Regions from separate parts of the Shewanella sp. 10N.286.52.E4 genome, predicted to be linked through region 2. Evidence: predicted binding sites of a transcription regulator. Region 2 holds the regulator's gene; each other region holds the start of a gene.
What was found. Region 2 encodes sigma-54, which starts transcription at its own class of promoters, with help from an activator protein. Its sites were predicted from a motif close to GTTGGCACGNNNNTNGNNT; they were not measured.
Positions count from the first base shown of each region.

Region 1: a site for sigma-54 is predicted at 1,750-1,768, ahead of flgA (flagellar basal body P-ring formation chaperone FlgA). Genes of this name have one in related genera too.
Region 3: a site for sigma-54 is predicted at 2,070-2,088, ahead of AB4153_RS16570 (PAS domain-containing sensor histidine kinase). Genes of this name have one in related genera too.

Region 1 is NZ_JBFRJJ010000028.1:124,141-127,425, reverse strand. It holds gene AB4153_RS16685 (flagella synthesis protein FlgN) at 1-377, opposite strand, end outside; gene flgM (flagellar biosynthesis anti-sigma factor FlgM) at 443-772, opposite strand; gene flgA (flagellar basal body P-ring formation chaperone FlgA) at 845-1,567, opposite strand; gene AB4153_RS16670 (chemotaxis protein CheV) at 1,903-2,823, shown strand; gene AB4153_RS16665 (protein-glutamate O-methyltransferase CheR) at 3,022-3,285, shown strand, end outside.
Region 2 is NZ_JBFRJJ010000007.1:135,579-138,863, reverse strand. It holds gene rapZ (RNase adapter RapZ) at 1-607, opposite strand, end outside; gene ptsN (PTS IIA-like nitrogen regulatory protein PtsN) at 604-1,047, opposite strand; gene hpf (ribosome hibernation promoting factor) at 1,050-1,337, opposite strand; gene AB4153_RS04505 (RNA polymerase factor sigma-54) at 1,362-2,846, opposite strand; gene lptB (LPS export ABC transporter ATP-binding protein) at 3,028-3,285, opposite strand, start outside.
Region 3 is NZ_JBFRJJ010000028.1:103,733-107,017, forward strand. It holds gene AB4153_RS16565 (sigma-54 dependent transcriptional regulator) at 1-645, opposite strand, end outside; gene AB4153_RS16570 (PAS domain-containing sensor histidine kinase) at 638-2,032, opposite strand; gene AB4153_RS16575 (sigma-54 dependent transcriptional regulator) at 2,166-3,285, opposite strand, start outside.

The DNA of each region.
Region 1 (3,285 bases), on a different contig from region 2:
TTGTCATTATAAGTGAGGCTGGTAGCGTTTCGACTCATTTGCATCGCTTGAGAAAAGCGATTTAAACTCGCAATATTCAGTTCAATCAAGCTGGCATTTTGATTATTAATGTCTTTACACTCTTCTAATATTACCTTGGCTTCTTCCACTTTCTGAATTAATACAGTGTCAGTGCTAAGTAATTCTTTATCAGGATGGTTAGCGAGCTTCTGATCATTCTGCTGCAGATTATTGAGACAGGTTACTTTCTCGCGGGCTAAAGCCAAAAGGGTATCTGCATCTTGATCTGTTAACGCTTGCTTTTCTGCAGATACAAGTTTTTTCAGCGACGACAAAGTGCCGTGCTGAAAAGATAACAGCTGTAGTAATTCATTCATAAGTTACTCTTCATAAAATCCACATTACATTTGTAATGCTTGATTAGCCAAGAGTCATTATGAAATTACTCTTGGTCGAAATTTAGTCCGCTCATGTCAGCTTCAAAACTGGCAATATTAGCAGCAAGCTTTTCTGGATCGACTTTATATCGACCTTCAGAAATCGCTGTTTTAATTGCATCAACTTTGCTTTGATCAATTTCAGGTAACGATGCCATTTTGCTCTGAGCTCCTTGCAGCTGTTGTGCTTGCGAGGTAATGCTGACCGAATCAGTTTTCACTGCTGCTGTATTACTGCTCGTTGACTCTGCAGTTTTTGTCGCAGCACTTGCGTCACGGTTAGTACGTAACTGAGTGTGTGAAGCTGTTTTTAGATTGTTAATATCAATTGCCATGTAAGGCTCCAGCGTAATTTATGGTATTCCTAACAGGGTATCGGCCATGCTGGAAAGAACTTTAGGATTATTTTACATCCTAACTTCAACTTCTCCAACACCTATGACAATAACATCTAGTTTCCTGTTTGAGTTAGAGTTTTTGACTCTAATGGTCTCTCCCACATTTCCGTCTCTTAATGCTTCACCGGCTGTTTTTATTTCAAAGCTATTAGTTTTTGCATATATGGAGACTGAATCACCTTTACATACAAAACATAGGTTATTATTGAGTAATGGGGCTTTGGCTGGGACTCGTCTTTTTGAGCGAGTGCCAATAATGTCGGATACACCCGAGAAAAATTGGCCACGAATACTGTGCTGATCGACATAATTTATTTCTATGGTGTCATTGGTGATGAGTTCGCCTTTCTCGATAATACTTTTAGCCGTCACAACAGGGTAGAGTACTTCAACTTTGACGGATAAATACATTTGCCAAGGGTAATCGTACTCAGGACTGATGCAACTTATCTTTACGGTATTGGTTCGGTTAATCGGTCTGTCGCTGGCCATTTCTACATTGATTGGCGGGTAGCATGATGGAGGGGTTAACCTTCCTTCAACACGTTGTGGCAAGATATTTATCTTTGCATCACTATTATATGAAGGACTATTAGCAATTTTTTTTGCCACAGTCTCTTTAGCTAACTCAGTAATGGTCGATAAAGAGTAGGTAATAGTGCTGTCTTCACTGGCGAAAGCCGGTAAAGAGGAACACAATATAATGAGTAGCCATAGCATTCTTTTATTCATTTTTAGTTTCTAGCCAGTATTGCCAGTATGTCTCTATACTTCTCTATTAACGGTTTAAATCTGTGGATTTAAACAAGAATATTAATTTAGTTGTTTATATGAGTCGCATTGTACTCATCAGTGAGTCAGAAGTTTGACTGTTCAACTATCAATATGGGGTTTTATTGTCATTGTTTTACATGAAGCAATAAGCATGCCCAGTTAGTATGTTGATAATCATATTGTCAGAAAATCGAATTTAGCGTGTGGTACAATTTGATGGTAATAGATTTACTGTCGCTTTAAATCATAAGAAAAACGCCCGGAAGGGGCTGTAAAATAAACAAGGCAGGGTTATGTCGAGTATTCTTGAATCAGTCAATAAACGTACCCAACTCGTTGGTCAAAATAGACTTGAGTTGTTACTTTTTAAATTGAATGGCCGTCAACGATTTGGTATCAACGTTTTCAAAGTAAAAGAAGTCTTACAGTGTCCACCATTAACGACATTACCGCGCTTAAGCCCAATGATTAAAGGTATTGCTCATATTCGTGGTTCGACTATTTCTGTGATTGATTTGAGTGCGGCAACAGGCGGCCGTCCTTTAACTTCAACAGAGAACTGCTTCATTATTATTGCTGAGTATAACCGCAGTATTCAAGGGTTCTTAGTCAGTTCTGTTGAGCGTATTATCAATATGAACTGGGAATCAATTATGCCGCCGCCACAAGGTGCGGGACGTAATTCATATCTAACAGCAGTGACTGAAATTGAAGGTGAATTGGTCGAGATTTTGGACGTTGAAAAAATCTTAGATGAAATCTCACCTGTTAAGACTGAAATCAGTAAAGAAGCTGATGAAGCGTTAACTATCGACCGTGATCAGCATTATCATATTATGGTCATTGATGACTCTGCGGTGGCACGTAAACAAATTATTCGTTCTTTAGAGTCTTTGAATCTGCAAATTGATACTGCAATTGATGGTAAAGATGCACTCGAAAAACTCAAAGCTATAGCAACAGAAATGGACAATGTCGCTGACGAAATTCCATTAATCATCTCTGATATTGAAATGCCTGAGATGGACGGTTATACCCTAACTGCTGAAATTCGAGATGATCCAAAACTAAAAGACATTAAAGTTGTATTACATACTTCGTTAAGTGGTGTCTTTAACCAAGCAATGGTTGAGAAAGTCGGTGCAAATGATTTTATCGCAAAATTTAATCCGGATGAGCTGGCTTCTGCTGTAAATAAACACTTAATTTTATAAGCATTATTATCATTCTCTGTCTATGATTAACTTAATAGACAGATGAATGTTATCTATGAAACTGCAGCATCTCGTTAAGTTCATTAAAATGAATGTTTGAGTTAGCAAGTCAACATTGATAGCGTTAGATGAGTCAATCAAGTGACCGGTTCACACTGAAATTACTTGTAGGTAGTTTCTTTATAATAGGGTGTAAATGTGACGAATAAATCACTCGCTGAAGCAGAATATAATCAGTTTAAGCTTTTTTTAGAGCAGCACAGCGGCATTGTATTAGGTGACAACAAGCAGTACTTGGTAAGAAGTCGTTTAGCTCCATTGATGGGTAAACATGATTTACCCTCATTATCTGAAGTCGTTAAACGCTCAATGAAGCCAACAGAAAGACATTTACGGGCAGAAGTTATTGATGCCATGACCACAAATGAAACCTTGTGGTTTAGGGATAAATACCCCTTTGAA
Region 2 (3,285 bases):
AATCGAGACCTGTTAGAGGTCGTAACTCAGTTTCCCAATGAGGATTTGGTAAAAAGCGTACATCAAACATAAAGTCAGCTTCAGTAGGCATACCATGTTTGAAACCAAAAGATTCAAAGTGGATCACTAATTCTTTATCAATGCTACCCATTAAGATTTGTCTGACTTGATCGCTTAAGTCATAAATCGTTAGCTGTGAAGTATCAATGTAGTGATCGACCATTTTAGCGATAGGCTCGAGTAAACGGCCTTCTAATTGAATCGCTTCTTGCAGTGAAATTTGGTTTTTTGACAGAGGGTGTAAACGGCGGGTTTCACTGTAGCGCTTTAACAGCACTTGATCATTAGAATTTAAAAATAGACTAATGATGGTCGTATCGTCAGAAAGTAAGGCTATCTGCTCTTCTAGCACTTTGCCTTGCTCTTCAATATTACGAACGTCGACGCTAATCGCGACAAGGTCGTTATTGCCTTTGAGCTGTTCAAGTAAACTACCAATAAGTGGTAAAGGTAGGTTATCAACACAGTAATAACCTAAATCTTCTAATACCCTTAGTGCTACTGATTTACCTGAGCCTGATCGTCCTGATACGATGACAAGTTTCATGCAGTTATAACCTGATAAAGTTCTGTAGCGTCATGACTCTTTCGAAGTCGCTTAAGGATTAATTTATCGCTCAGTTTTTCAGCCATACTCGACAGCGTACTTAAATGCTGTTGGCATTGATCAGAAGGAACTAACAGCGCAAATAATATATCCACGGGTTTCTTGTCGATAGCATCAAACTCAATGCCTTCTTCACACTTGATCAAAATTGCTATCGGTTCTTCGATATCAGTTAATCGACCATGAGGAATCGCAATGCCATTTCCTATACCTGTACTACCCATTTTTTCACGGGCTATTAAACTTTCAAAAATAGCCTGTGAAGATAGGGTTGGGTACTGGGCAGCCATTAAATCGCTGATAAGTTCCAGTACTTTTTTCTTACTGCCCGGCGTGGCGCAGGTAGTGCACGCCGGCTGCAGAATGGTGCGAAGTTCCATCGTTAGTGTTTAATTAACTTCTCTTTGTGTTTAATTACCTGACGATCTAATTTGTCGATCAGGGCGTCAATTGCAACATACATATCAGCGTTCTGTGATACCGCAAAAACTTCACCTCCTTTGAGGTGTAATTTTGCCTCTGCAATTTGTTGCAGCTTTTGAACATTGAGCACAACGTGAACATTATTGATCTGTTCGAAGTGTCGTTCAAGCTTTGAAAACTTAGTTTGTACATACTCACGTAAAGATTGAGTAATTTCCACATGGTGCCCAGTCAGGTTAATTTGCATATATCATCCTCCAATAACAAAGGCTTATAGGCTTTTGCGTTGGTTTGAGGGAGGGATGAGCATTGCTTCACGATATTTGGCGATCGTACGCCGAGCAACATTGATCCCTTGTTCTGCCAATAGCGTCGCCATTTTACTATCGCTAAGTGGCTTTTGCTGGTTTTCTGCCGCAACAAGCTTTTTAATAAATGCGCGAATTGCAGTAGAAGAACACTCTCCGCCATCATCAGTACTCACATGGCTTGAAAAGAAATATTTTAGTTCAAAAAGTCCCCTAGGGGTGTGCATATACTTTTGTGTCGTGACACGCGAAATGGTTGATTCATGCATTTCAACGGCTTCAGCAATGTCATTAAGTACCATTGGCTTCATTGCTTCTTCGCCAAACTCAAAAAAGCCTTGTTGAAATTGCACAATACAATTAGCCACTTTTAATAAGGTTTCATTGCGGCTTTCAATACTTTTGATAAACCATTTTGCTTCTTGCAAATGACCACGGATAAATTGGCTGTCTGATTGGTTTGCTGAGCCTTTTGCCATTGCTGCATATTGCTGATTCACACCAATTTTTGGCATGTTATCTGGATTTAACTCAACGACCCAACGGCCACTCTTTTTAAACACTGTCACATCTGGAATGACATATTCATCTTTAATAGGAGTGATCTGTAACCCTGGACGTGGGTTAAGCGTTTGAATAAATTGAATCGCTTCGCGTAAATCATCTTCTTTAAGCTTGGTTTTACGCATTAATAATCTAAAGTCGCGGCCTGCAATTAAGTCTAGGTGTTCTGCAATCAGTAGCTTAACGTTATCGATACAAGGTATTTCACTAGGGTATTGGCCCAGCTGAATCATCAAGCATTCGCTTAAATCTCTTGCTGCAACGCCTACAGGATCAAAATGCTGTACTCGTTTGAGTACAGCTTCAACTTCATCGAGTTCAATATCTTCTAGGCCTAAAGCTTGCAATATGTCTTCAGTTGTTTGGGTTAAGTAACCACGTTCATCAACGGCATCGATAATCGCCGTAGCAATTACCAGATCGTTTTCAGAAAAAGGGGTGAGATTTTTTTGCCACTCTAAATGCTCATATAAGCCTTCTGTGGTTTCACCCTGAAAAGGCATATCGTCATCACGAGCCACTGCGCCAGAACCTGAACTTGGTGATGCTGTGTAAACTTCATCCCATGTGGTATCCATTGGTAATTCGTCTGGCATGGATTCTTTGGTTAACGATTCAGTGGTGTCTACGGTTGAGGTGTCTTTTTCAACAGTCACTTGGCTGTTATCACTAAAATCAGTATCGGTTTGCTGGGCGTTTTCTTTTACAGGTTCTTTTGCTTTAGCAAACTCATCTTCGAGCTCAAGGAGTGGATTTGAGTCAAGTGCTTGTTGAATTTCTTGCTGTAGCTCCAATGAGGAAAGTTGCAATAAGCGAATGGCTTGTTGCAACTGTGGGGTCATAGTCAGGTGTTGACCCATTTTGAGTTGGAGTGAGGCTTTCATTTACCGCTTATCCCTAATTGAGTTTCATCATCGCGACTAACAATTGTGTGGGTCTAGCACCTTTTTAAACTGCTTCTAGGCTTAAGCTGAACCTTGGCTTAAGTTCAGTCTAGAACATTGCACTAAAAAGTGGGACTGATACTGGTCGCGACATGCCATATTGTGCACTAAAGAATGCTAACTATAGCTTGAATTGCTCACCTAAGTATACTGACCTGACTTGCTGATTGTCTAAGATTTCAGCAGGCGTGCCTTCTGCAATTAAATCACCGTGGCTAACAATATACGCGCGCTCACATACATCAAGCGTTTCACGAACATTATGGTCGGTAATGAGTACTCCAAGTCCACGATTTTTTAGTTGTTGAATAATTTTCTTGATATCTATCACAGAGATAGGGTCGACACCAGCAAAGGGCTCATCTAGCAGAATGAACTT
Region 3 (3,285 bases), on a different contig from region 2:
TTTACCGGGACAAGCTTGGTATGCGCCAGTAAAAGCGCCTTTTTCATAACCAAATAATGTCGCTTCGAGCATATTTTCTGGAATGGCGGCACAATTAATTGCAATAAAGGGTTGTTGTGAACGCGAGCTATTTTGATGTATGTATCGTGACAATACCTCTTTTCCTGAACCGCTTGGCCCCATAATCATCACTGACGCATCTGAACTGGCTACACGCTGGGCAATAGAAAGTAATGCCAAACTTTTGTCATCAGCCACCACAGGCTGATCAAGATTTTGCTTTAGGGGTAAATAACGTGACACTTGGTTAAGTAGTACTTCTGGCGCAAATGGTTTCGCTAGATAATCAACAGCACCAAGTTTAATCGCACTAACCGCACTATCAATGGTTGCATAAGCGGTCATCAGTAGCACTGGCACTTTACAGTTTTGCTGCTGTAAATAATTTAACAAGCCTATACCACCAATGCCTTCCATTTGAACATCACTAATAACCAAATCAAATTCTGTTGACTTGAGAGCAAGAATTGCATCTTCTGCAGATGCAACATCAACACATTCATAGCTTGCCAGCAGTAAGGTGTCGAGTAAGGCCTCACGTAAAGATGCGTCATCTTCAACGAGTAATAGTTTTGCTTCACCCATGTGATGCCTCCGGGCTATTGTGATTTTCTGCGCCACGTTCTGTTTTACTTAAGTCGTTATCTGTAATGTTGTTATCAGCTAATGCTTCATTGTTTAACACTTCACTTTCGAAACCTGTCGTCTGAGTTTTATGCGATTGATAAATCGGGAATGACAATCTGATTAAACAGCCTTTATTTGGTTGTGATGAGACTTGCACTGTCCCTTTATGATTTCTTACTACCGTTTGAACAACTGCTAAGCCTAAACCTGTACCTTGGCTTTTGGTTGTAAAAAATGGCTCTAGAATCTGTTGCTGCATATCAGCTGCTAATCCTTTGCCATTATCAATAACATCAATATTAATATGAGTATTAGATGAAGCTGTAATGATTCTAATTTCTGTGGCATTAGCCTCTAAGCTATTCATAACAAGATTATTAATTGCTGAACTTAGCGCATTACTATTAGCTAACATTCGTTCACTAGCTTGATTAAAATAATTTAACTGACACTGTTTTTTTTCAGCAATGGGTTCACAACTAGCAAGTACAGGTTCGATAATATCTTCAACGTCAGTCACCTGGGATGCATCATCTTGCTTATTTTTAGCCATTAACAGCATGTCATTTACTTGTCGCTCAAGTTCATTCAACCTGTCGACTAATTTAGTTTGAAATCGTTTTTTAGCCGTATCATTCAGTTTTGGACTAGCAAGGTTAGATGCATATAACATAGCGGCAGAAAGCGGTGTTCTTACCTGGTGAGCCAAGGTTGCGACCATTTTTCCTAACGCCGATAAGCGTTGGAGGTGCGACAAATTTTTCTGTAATAAACGTGTTTCGGTTAAATCTGTTAAAACAATTAATTGTCCAGGTTCTGGCGTTAACGGAGTAATAGCCAGTTTAACTCTTCGACCGTTTTTAAGTGAGACTTCATGACCATCATCTTCTTGCGGTGAAAAAGCGCGGTTAATAATATCGAACCATTTAGCCCCTTGTAGCGGTCTACCTAAAAGCTCTGTTGCCACAGGGTTTGCCAATGTAACCAGTCCATCACCATTAATGATAACAACACCTGAAGGCATCGCTTGCAGAATGTGCGCCATTTGATTTGACATATTCGCCGCCTTTTGCGGTGCTGAACGGGCTATTTGTCCAGCTAAATCATGATTAACGCTTGCTGAAGCCTCGGAAATATTATCGTTTTTTGAGGTGTAAAGGTCTTGATTATCAAGTGCTTGATAACCGACTTCTTGATAGTCTAATCCTTGAGGTGCTGAATAGGAGCTTTCTTGAGCCGTATCGTTAAGAGCATAGGAATTTGAGGCATTATAACTCGATCCCATTTCTGTAATAGAATTAGGCTCTACCATCGATTGTGCTAAACTGCTGTGCGCCGAAAACATAGCCACTCCGTCAAAATATTAACTTTTGTGTAAGCTGATGCATTTGGTGTGCCAAAACGTTATGTGTAAATCATAAGCATAAAAAAGCATGCCATGAGGCATGCTTTAGTGTAACCGTTTATGGCAAAACTGGTTAATCTTTGCTCATGCCATATTTACGCATTTTTTCAACTAAGGTTGTTCGTCTAATCCCCAACATTTCTGCTGCTCTAGCAACCACATTATCTTGCTGCTCTAGAGCTTGGCGGATCATATCGATTTCTAGCTCAGCTAATAAATCTTTTAAGTTGACACCTTCTGGCGGTAATTCACTTGGGAAACGGGTTTCAGGGATCTCAATAGGTTCATCATCACTGAAAATTGACGCTAATGCATCACGCTCTTGTTGCTCTTCGCTAATTTCAACACTGTACTCTGGCACATCGATATAACGATACTTTCGCGGTAAATCATTAACATCGACCAGTCCGCCAGGGAAAAGTATCGTCAGGCGCTCGACCAAGTTAGATAACTCACGCACGTTTCCTGACCAGTTATGTTCTTTTAATGACTCTATTGCACGCTGGGTAAAACGGATTTTACCCCGCCCTTCATTGAAGACTCTGCTCACCAATTCCTGCAGTAAAAGAGGCACATCATCACGGCGCTCGCTGAGCGATGGCATTTCGATTGGAAAGACATTCAATCGATAATAAAGATCTTCACGAAATAAATTATCATTTATCATCGTTTCTAAATCACGATGTGTTGCAGCAACAACCCTCACATCAGTGGTAATAGTTTTAGAACCACCCACTCTTTCAAATACTTTTTCTTGCAATACGCGTAGTAACTTAACCTGCATTTGCAGCGGCATATCACCAATTTCATCTAGAAATAGTGTGCCATTCTCAGCCAATTCAAAACGGCCTTTACGAGTTGAAATTGCGCCAGTAAATGAGCCTTTTTCATGTCCAAAAAGTTCACTTTCTAATAATTCAGGTGGAATTGCGCCACAGTTTACCGGAATGAAAGGACCATCCCGTCGCTCTGACATGTAGTGAATATTGCGGGCTACAACTTCTTTACCTGTACCAGACTGACCTAATACTAAAACAGTCGCACCTGAAGTGGCCACTTGGCTTATCAGATGACGAACATTGGCTATCCCTTCACTTCGCCCGACGAGTGAACGGAATAACTTAGTTTGATTAGCACTGGTAGGAATTTGTGGTTGCTTAGCTTGACCATAAACCTGACAAAAATGAAGTAGC